DNA from 3 places in the Microbulbifer pacificus genome. Region 3 is predicted to be linked to each of the others. Evidence: predicted binding sites of a transcription regulator. Region 3 holds the regulator's gene; each other region holds the start of a gene.
The links. The regulator LexA, encoded in region 3, represses DNA repair genes until DNA is damaged. The targets are predictions, from matches to a motif close to ACTGTNTNTANANACAGT.
Positions count from the first base shown of each region.

Region 1: the regulator LexA is predicted to act here: its motif matches at 1,881-1,898, upstream of imuA (translesion DNA synthesis-associated protein ImuA).
Region 2: the regulator LexA is predicted to act here: its motif matches at 1,507-1,524, upstream of R5R33_RS03815 (PA0069 family radical SAM protein).

Region 1 covers NZ_CP137555.1:979,951-983,226, reverse strand. The annotation lists gene R5R33_RS04450 (Y-family DNA polymerase) at 1-1,085, opposite strand, end outside; gene imuA (translesion DNA synthesis-associated protein ImuA) at 1,104-1,820, opposite strand; gene dcd (dCTP deaminase) at 2,053-2,622, shown strand; gene R5R33_RS04435 (BaiN/RdsA family NAD(P)/FAD-dependent oxidoreductase) at 2,636-3,276, shown strand, end outside.
Region 2 covers NZ_CP137555.1:846,259-849,534, reverse strand. The annotation lists gene arsH (arsenical resistance protein ArsH) at 1-243, shown strand, start outside; gene R5R33_RS03815 (PA0069 family radical SAM protein) at 392-1,480, opposite strand; gene R5R33_RS03810 (FMN-binding glutamate synthase family protein) at 1,627-3,171, shown strand; gene R5R33_RS03805 (cation:proton antiporter) at 3,188-3,276, shown strand, end outside.
Region 3 covers NZ_CP137555.1:4,089,370-4,092,645, reverse strand. The annotation lists gene R5R33_RS17310 (DUF6763 family protein) at 1-310, shown strand, start outside; gene R5R33_RS17305 (LOG family protein) at 452-1,093, opposite strand; gene lexA (transcriptional repressor LexA) at 1,285-1,893, shown strand; gene R5R33_RS17295 (hypothetical protein) at 2,011-2,265, opposite strand; gene R5R33_RS17290 (DUF6586 family protein) at 2,366-2,893, opposite strand; gene topA (type I DNA topoisomerase) at 2,902-3,276, opposite strand, start outside.

The DNA.
Region 1 (3,276 bases), 1.1 Mb from region 3:
TCGAAAAAATCTTCGCGCAGTGCTTTTGTTTCCAGCGGGCGCAGCTGTTTGCATTTGAGTGCCAGCGCCTGTACCGGCTCTTTCAGTTCCACCCGCTCCAGCTGCAATTTTGTCAGTGCAATCAGCCGCTGGGGATCAAACAGCGGGCGCGACAGCTCCACTTTGACTTCCTCGGTTCCGCGACTGCCGTAGTCCAGCACCCAGTACAGCGCCGGGCTGTACAGCTGGCGCCGCTGCAGCTGGCGGCACAGCTCCCGCACCAGGCGACCGGCGGGGAACAGCAGTTGTTCGCTGTTATCCAGTGGACTCGGGAAAAAAAGTTCGCTGTGAAATTCCGGTGGCGGCTGGTAGCTGGGTACCGGGTCCGGGCGCGAGCCGTTGAGGCGGGCGAGGTAGTCGATGAAGTCGCGCCCGAAGCGGCTGCCCACTTCCGACAGCGGAATGGCGAGCAGCTGGCTGACTCGTTTAATCCCGCAGGCATAGAGTTTGGCGATGGCCTTGTTGTTGCAGTCGAGCAGTTTGCTGGGGGCGAAACTGATCCACTGTTTCCACTGCTGGGGGCTGGGCGGGACTTTGGTCTGCTCCAGCCACTGGCGGTGCTCCGGTAGCTGGCAGAGCAGGTGCGCGGCGCTGGGGCTGTGGCCCAGGCCCATCTGGTGGCTGATACGCATCTTGTGCAGCTCCTTGCCGAGCTGTTGCAGCAAGGGGGCGAGACCGCCCTGGGCCTTGAGGCTGCCGCCGAGTTCGAGAAACAGGCAGGCGGGGCCCTCGCTCAGGGCCTTGTTCTCGGGGCTGCTGGCGCGGGGGGAGACCACCGGAGTAAAGCCGTAGGCCCAGTGGGCCAGCTGTTGCAGCAGCTGCGCTTCCCGCTCGCTATCGCGCTCCAGTAGCTGCAGGCCCGGGCAGTAAGCGCAGGCCGTGGCGATACTGATGCCGGGCTCGATGTTGTGACTATTGGCGGCGGAATTGGCTTCGATGATCAGGTTGCTCTGGGATACCGCCAGGGGCGCCGTATCACCGGCGCGGTGGGCGCGGGTGAGGGCTTCCAGTGAGAGCTTGGGCAGTTGGATACAGAGCCAGAGCATGGTGGATTCCTTCCTGATTCAGTGCAGTGGCTGATCCCGGCGGGTCAGATCCGGGTTGCGGGCCAGGTGCAGGCGCTGGCCAGACTTGCCGTTCAGTTGCTTCAGCAGCTGCAGAGCCAGTTGCTCGCCGTCACTGTGCAACTGCAGGCGCAGGGCAGCGGGGGAGGGGGTGTTGGCACTGGAACCCGGGCGGAAATGGAAGTGCAGGCAGTCGCCCTCGCGGGCGGCCAGTTGCAGGCGCCGCAAGTCCTTGTCTGCCAGCACGTCCTTGCCCTGCCAGCTGACCAGGGCGCCGCAGGCGCCGGACTGCAGGGCCTGCTCTGCTGCCCACAGCTGATCCCGCTGACCGCGGGGGTGGAGCAGCAGCAGTTTCTCCAGCTGTACCCCGGCCTGTGCCAGTGCCGGCGCGTAGGGAATATGCGGTGGGTTGATCAGGATCACCATGCGGTTCTGCCGGGTCATCTCCGCGAGGGCCGGGAGGATCAGGGTGATTTCGCCGATGCCGGCCTTGTCGACCAGCAGCTCGGTACTGGCGCCGCGGGGCCAGCCGTGGTTGGCGAGCAGCGCGTCGAGACCGCGATAGCCGGTACTGATACCGGTGCGAGGCTGTTGCTGGCGGCTGGCCAGTTGCCAGATATCCGGCCGGGTCAGCAGCTGTTGCAACGGCTGCACGGGTTGATTGGCGGCCTGTTCACTTAACTGCTTGTTTTGCATGAAGTTTTCGGCGTTGTTCACGATCTGCTCGCTCCGCATGGGCTGTTCAAACGGGTTTGACTGGTTACCTATACAGTATCTACTGGTAATTTATACAGTACTTATCCAGGGGCGGCAAGCGCGGGTCGGGTGATATGGGAAGGCAAGTGATAGGGGCGGTCGCAATGGCTGCCACTTTTTTGCACAGGGCAAAACGGCTATGATTCCGCCTCTTTTTTATGACCAGACTTTTGTGTAAACCGAGGGGGCAGGGGTGAGTATCAAATCCGACAAGTGGATTCGCCGCATGGCTGAAAATGAGGGCATGATCGAGCCCTTCGAGCCGGGTCAGGTACGCCACGGGGCGTCCGGTGACCGATTGATCTCCTACGGCACCTCCAGCTACGGCTACGATGTGCGCTGCGCCAACGAGTTCAAGATTTTCACCAACGTGCACTCCGCCACCGTTGACCCCAAGGCGTTCGACCAGGACAGCTTTGTGGATGTGGAAGGCGACTACTGCATTATTCCGCCGAACTCCTTCGCGCTCGCCCGCACCGTGGAGTACTTCCGTATCCCGCGTTCGGTGCTGACCATCTGCCTGGGCAAGTCCACCTACGCGCGCTGCGGCATCATCGTGAACGTGACCCCGCTGGAACCGGAGTGGGAAGGGCATGTGACCCTGGAATTTTCCAACACCACCAACCTGCCGGCGAAGATCTACGCCAATGAAGGTGTGGCTCAGATGCTGTTTTTCGAGTCCGATGAGATCTGTGAAGTGTCTTACAAGGATCGCGGCGGCAAGTACCAGGGCCAGCGCGGCGTGACCCTGCCGCGGACCTGATGCAAAAAAACCTATGACAGACTTCCCCTCCCAGGCCGATGTGCTCATCATCGGCGCCGGCGCCGCCGGCCTGATGTGTGCTTCGGTGGCGGGGAAGCGCGGCCGCAGTGTGCTGGTGCTGGACCACGCCAACAAGGTCGGCAAAAAAATCCTGATGTCCGGCGGCGGCCGCTGCAATTTCACCAATCTGTACACGGCGCCGGACAACTTCTACAGCGAAAATCCCCACTTCTGTAAATCCGCCCTGGCCCGCTATACCCAGTGGGACTTCATCGCCCTGGTGGAAAAGCACGGGATCCCCTACCACGAGAAGACCCTCGGCCAGCTGTTCTGCGACAACAAGTCCCGGGATATCGTCGATCTGCTGCTGGCGGAGTGCCGCGAGGCGAAAGCCCAGATCCGAACCCGCTGTGAGATCCAGCGTATCGAGCCTGTTGCTGATGAGAGTAAGGCGAAGGGATTTGAAGTGCACACGTCGTTGGGAAAGGTAGTGTGCGAATCCCTGGTGATCGCCACCGGCGGCTTGTCGATCCCCACCATGGGTGCGACCGGTTTTGGCTACGACGTTGCGCGACAGTTCGGCCACAGTATCGTGCCGACCCGCGCCGCGCTGGTGCCCTTTACCCTGAACCAGCGCGCGCTGGAGCGGCAGCA
Region 2 (3,276 bases), 950 kb from region 3:
CGCTGGATGCGGATGTTCACCATCCCCAACCAGTCCTCGATACCCAAGGCCTGGCTGGAGTTCGACGACAACGATCGCATGAAGCCATCGTCCCTGTACGATCGGGTGGTGGATGTGATGGAAGAGCTGGTGAAGTTCACTCTGCTGCTGCGCGATCGCGCTGACTACCTGGTGGACCGCTACTCCGAGCGCAAGGAAAGTGCCGAGGAATTCCGCAAGCGGATCGATCAGCGCTCGATGTGATTGCTAGGGGATCTCTGAAAAACGTAACGAGCGGGAGGCTGGCGGTGGCTGCCGGAGCGCAGAAAGCGGAATGTATTTTTGATACATGAGCATTTTGAGCACCGCCGGACGCCGCCAGACTCACGCGCAGTAGCTTTTCAGAAATTCCCTAAAAAAGACTCTGCTGGTCCCCCGTTTGGGGCGGCAGGGTGAAGTGGCTGCAGTCCAGTGCCAGTTTTCTCTCATTCAGCCCCAGTTTGCGGCAGTGGATCTTGAATCTCTGCCGCAACAGCTGCGCAAACACCCCGGTGCCGCGCTGGCGCTCGCCGAATTCGCTCTGGTTGTCTTTTCCCCCGCGGCTCTGCTGCACCAGACTCATCACATGGGCCGCCCGCTCCGGGTAGTGCTCGGCCAGCCACTGGCGGAACAGTGGTGCCACCTCAAACGGCAGGCGCAGCAGGATGTAGGCCGCCTGAATGGCGCCGGCGTCACTGGCGCCTGTGAGAATCTTCTCCAGTTCTGAATCGTTGATCGCGGGAATCATCGGCGCCGCCATCACCGCGGTGGGAATCCCCGCGTTGCTCAGCGCCTCGATGGTGCGCAGGCGCGCGGCCGGGCCAGCGGTGCGCGGTTCCAGTTTGCGTTTCAGGTCATTGTCGAGTGTGGTCACACTGATGGCCACGTGCACCAGATTGTCCTGGGCCATCTCCGCGAGGATCGGCAGGTCGCGCAGGATCAGCTGGCTCTTGGTGACGATGGTCAGCGGGTGGCGGTGGCGCTGCAGCGTTTCCAGTAGCTGGCGGGTGATCTGCTTGTCTTTTTCCAGCGGCTGGTAGGGGTCGGTATTGGTACCCATGGCGATGGGGCTGCACTGGTAGCCCTTTTTGCGCAGCGCCTGTTCCAGCAGCTCAGAAGCATTGGGTTTGTAAAACAGCCTGGTTTCAAAATCGAGTCCCGGTGACAGGTCCATATAGGCGTGGGCCGGGCGGGCATAGCAGTAGATGCAACCGTGCTCACAGCCGCGGTAGGCATTGATGGACTGGCTGAACGGAATGTCCGGGGAATTGTTGGTGGCGATAATGGATTTCGCCTTCTCCTCGATCGCCAGGGTTTCTATCCGTTGCAGCGGTTCCAGCTCCAGTTCCCAGCCGTCGCTCTCGCGGCTGCTGACCTGATCCACGAAGCGCCCCGCCAGATTGCTGATGGCGCCGCGGCCCTTGTACAGGCGTGTGGGATTGGTGGGGGCGTCATTGGCCACGGCAAAGCTCTGTTGGAGGCTGGGTAACTGTATGTTTGTACAGTTTATTGTCGGGGGCGGGAGTGTGCAATAGCGCGAGCCTGCGCATACAATGACTGCTCGGTTTTGGTCTCCGCCTTTTAAACGAGCAGAACAGGGGCTAGGGAATGGATCTTCAGGCAGTAGCCGCAATTAAAGGGTTTGCGGTCACGGTGTTGCAGCTGTTTTCGATGTTGTTTGCCTTCGGGCTGGTGGTGCTGGTGCTGTACGTCGCCTACATGTACCTGTCAGACGTGAGCCAGACCAAACAGGCGATCCGGCGCAACTTCCCGGTGCTGGGGCGTTTCCGCTACCAGTTCGAGCACCTGGGCGAATTTTTTCGCCAGTACTTCTTTTCCCTCGATCGTGAGGAGATGCCGTTCAACCGCGCCCAGCGCAGTTGGGTGTACCGGGCGGCGAAAAACGTGGATTCCACCGTCGCGTTTGGTTCCACCAGGCCGCTCAACCAGCCCGGCGACATCGTCTTCCTCAATCACCCGTTTCCCACCCTCAGCAAGGACGCGGTGCCGCCGCGGGAAGTGACCCTGGGCGAGGGCGTGGCCCGCAAGCCCTATACCACCCGCTCCATTTTCAATATTTCCGGCATGAGTTTCGGCGCGCTGTCGGTACCGGCGGTCACGGCGCTGTCGAAGGGGGCGGCCAAGGCGGGTATCTGGATGAACACCGGTGAAGGTGGTCTCTCCTCCCATCACCTGTCCGGCGGTTGCGACATCGTGTTCCAGATCGGCACCGCCAAATACGGAGTGCGGGACGCCGAGGGCAACCTGTCGGACGAAAAACTGAAAGAAGTGGCGGCCCTCGAACAGGTGAAAATGTTCGAGCTGAAGCTCTCCCAGGGCGCCAAGCCCGGCAAGGGCGGGATACTGCCGGGTATCAAGGTCACGCCGGAAATTGCCCATGTGCGCGGTATTCCCGCGGGGATGGATTCCATCAGCCCCAATGGGCACCCGGAAATCCGCGATGTGGATGGTCTGCTGGATATGGTGAACCATATCCGCGAGGTCACCGGCAAACCCGTAGGCTTCAAGTGCGTGATCGGCGTCAGCGATTGGCTGCACGACCTTTGCGAAGCGATCCAGCGGCGCGGTATCGAATCCGCGCCGGACTTTATCAATATCGACAGCGCCGACGGCGGCAGCGGCGCGGCGCCGCAGAGCCTGATGGACTACATGGGCCTGCCACTGAACCGCAGCCTGCCCCTGGTGGTGGACCTGATTACCCAGTACGGCCTGCGCGAGCGCATCAAGATTATCTGCGCCGGCAAACTGCTGACCCCTTCCATGGTGGCCTGGGCACTGGCCATGGGCGCGGACTTCGTCAACTGCGGGCGCGGCTTTATGTTTGCCCTCGGCTGTATCCAGGCGATGCAGTGCAACAAAAACACCTGTCCCACCGGTGTCACTACCCACAATCCCGACCTGCAGCAGGGGCTGGATCCGATGGACAAGGCGGAGCGCGTGTATCACTACGCGCGCAACATGGAATACGAGGTGGGCACCATCGCTCACTCCTGTGGCGTGCCGGAACCGCGCCTGCTGCGCCGCGCCCACGTGGAAGTGATCAGCGAACGCGGCGTGCCAATGCCGCTCAATGAACTTGTGCCGGAGGTCAAACCCAAATCCGTGATCGCTTCCGATCGCGGTGTTAACTAACGGGCGGGAGAGCACCATGGATGGCGTCACCACACTGGTAGGGCAGGGGCTGTATATGGCCCTGGCCGCCGTCGCGGGACTCGGCATTGCACGACTGCTAAAGCG
Region 3 (3,276 bases):
CGGCAGCTGGTTCGAAAATTTCGACAGTGGAGACCTGTTTGAAGTGGTCGCCGTGGACCAGCCATCCCGCACCATCGAGATCCAGTATCTCGACGGTACGCTGGATGAGATAGATTTTCACAGCTGGCCGCAGTTACCGATTATTGGCGCCGCAGCTCCAGAAGACGCTAACGCCGGTTATGGCACTTGGGCGAAAGAAATGCAGGACGATGAGGATGCCGGGTTTACCAGCCCGATTTTTTCGCCCGCGCAAACCGCGATAGACCGCCTTGAAGGCGAAGCGTTTCCCGGCACCGACGAAAGCAAGTAAGTAGGATTTACTTCAGCCCAAGGGGAATTTGCGCAATAGCCAAACGCCCGCCCGGTGATGGTCATCGATAGCGTAGTGCTGCAGCCATGAAAATGGCGCTGAGTATTGAGGCGCAAGAACATTGGCGAAACACGCTCTTGTTCAATCCTCGCGATGGCGAATGTAGTCGATGATGATCTCCGCCGCCTCATCCACGGTATCTACCAGTTTGAATAAATCCAGATCAGCGGCGTCGATACAAGCGCGCTCAAGCACAGTATTCACCAGCCAGTCCAATAATCCAGACCAGTAGCGCTTGCCGACGAGCACAATGGGAAAGCGCCTAACTTTTTGCGTCTGCACCAGAGTCAGGGCTTCAAACAGTTCATCCATGGTGCCGAAGCCTCCGGGCATGGCGATAAAGCCTACCGCGTGCTTCATGAACATGAATTTACGCACGAAGAAATAACGGAAATTCAGCCGGATATCCAGATACGGATTGGGCGTCTGCTCGAATGGCAGCTCAATATTCAGGCCGATGGAGGCGCCGGCATGGGTGAAGGCACCGCGATTACATGCCTCCATAATGCCCGGACCACCACCGGTAATGACAGGGATGCCCTCGCTGGCCAGTAGCTCGCCGAGGCGCATCCCTTGCTGGTACTCGACCGCGTCTTCCGGGAACCTGGCACTGCCGAATACGGTCACGGCACCTTTAAGGGTAATCAGCCGCTCAATACCATCAACGAGTTCCGACTGAATACGCAGTACACGCCACGCTTCCGGCATCTTTGCATCCAGCATATGCCTGCTCCCTTTCGCTTCCTTCTTATTGTGACAGCGAACCCGGCAGACCTGGTTTGAACCAGATTTTAGATTTCGCCGGTCACCTCAAGTCTAGCAGTACTGACGCAACAGCCCCCTGGATTGCGCGGCAGGAAAATCTGTATATAATCCCAGCAACTGTATATAAATACAGACAAAAGGAAGCGCCCATGACAAACCTTACCGCTCGTCAGGCCCAGGTACTGGAACTGATCAAATCTTATCTGGATGAAACAGGCTATCCGCCCACCAGAGCCGAAATTGCCCAGGAACTGGGTTTCCGCTCACCCAATGCGGCGGAAGAGCATTTGAAAGCACTTGCGCGCAAGGGCGCAATTGAAATGGTGGCCGGTGCTTCCCGTGGCATTCGTATTCCCGGCCACCAGAGTGGTCTGCCCATCGTCGGCCGCGTCGCTGCCGGCAACCCGATTCTGGCGGAAGAAAATATCGAGGAATATTGCGAAATTCCCGCGGAATTTTTCCATCCTCCGGCCGATTATCTACTGCGAGTGCACGGCATGAGCATGAAAAACGCGGGCATCTTCGACGGCGACCTGCTCGCGGTACAGCGCACCGACAATATCCGCAACGGCCAGATTGTGGTGGCCCGGATCGAAGATGAAGTTACCGTCAAGCGCTTCAAGCGTCGCGGCAACCAGGCCATGGTCCAGCTACTGCCAGAAAATGAGGACTTTGACGTTATTGAAGTGGATATGCGTGATAAGAATTTCGCCATTGAAGGTCTGGCAGTGGGCGTGATTCGCCAGAACCCCTATTGATGGGTAAAGTGAGCAGCGCTCGGCTGTGACACCAGCAAATAAAAACGGGGCTCACTGAGCCCCGTTTTTATTTGCTTTGGCTTTTCCTATCGAATTAGGTGCCGAACACTTCACCCGTCAGTGAATGGTGTGTTCGGTAGCCTCGAGCTCATCCTCTTCGAAGGGCTCTGGCTCCAAAGTACCGATCTCCTGCACCGCTTCGATACCCGCCTCCAGCATGGCGCGGGCAATGGCAATCTTGTGCTCGCGCAGAAACTCCAGGCTTTCATCCGAGAAATGGATACGCACCAGCGGGTCCCCCTTGTGACCGGCGCGTCGCAACGCCACATCACCATTGGACAACTCGATGATTTCGTAAGTCTCAGAGGACATTCACTTCTCCAGTTACAGCGTGATTTGACGGCAGTGTAACACAGGGAACAGTGAATCATCAGCGGCCAGACAAGGACAGGCGCGATGGCAGGCCACCGCTCTACCACTCCTGGCCCTGGGCGCGCTGGCGCACCACCAGCTCATTGAGCTGGCGATGCCAGTGCCGAAGACTCTCGCTGTCGAGGCTGGCAGAAAAACTGCTATCCAGCTGACGCAGGGGAATCAGGGTCCGCACGCCGCTGTTGGCGGCGCCAGACTCCTGGGCGCCGCCCGCAGGGCGCCACAGCCCTTGCCAGCAGCGGGCCATGGCATTGAACCAGCTGTCTGGATTTTCCTCGAGCCCGACCAGTTCAGCCACCTCGGCACTGAACTTGCCCCGCGCGGCTGCCATCTCCTGAAGCCGGAGTGCCGTGTCCGGCTCGCCAGCGGGCTTGAAACCCAACTGCAGCTGGTGACCCTGCTCTGCCAGAAATGCGCGATGCGCCCGCCACAGCTGCAGCAGCGTGCCTTCAAGCAGCGCTGCCTGGAGTAGCGGATTGCTTTCGGCTTCACGAACTTCCAGGGACTGCAGTAGCAGCTCGGATTTCCGCAGGGCGGAAACCACAATACCGGTATAGGGGTTGCTCACTGCGCTACCTATTTCGCCGGCGATTTTTTGGCAGGTGCCTTTTTGGCCGCCGCTTTTTTCGCGGTCGCTTTCTTGGCCGGGGCCTTTTTCGCTGCCGCCTTCTTGGGTGCCGCAGATTTGCTGCCGGAATCTTCTACCAGCCACTTGCCGCCAGTGTAGAAAGCCTTCCAGCCGGTGGCCTTGCCGTCCTCTTCGGACTGCACATACTGCTCCTGAGTCTTGCGACTGAATCGCACCACGGTATCCCGCCCTTCGCTGTCCTCCGTCGGCGCAGAGAACAGGAAGCTGTACTTGGAGTCAATCTCGTCCTTGTGCGGCAACAGCTCCTTCACCAGCGGTGCGCGGGTTTCGCGATTTTTCGGGAACTGACTGGCGGCAAGGAA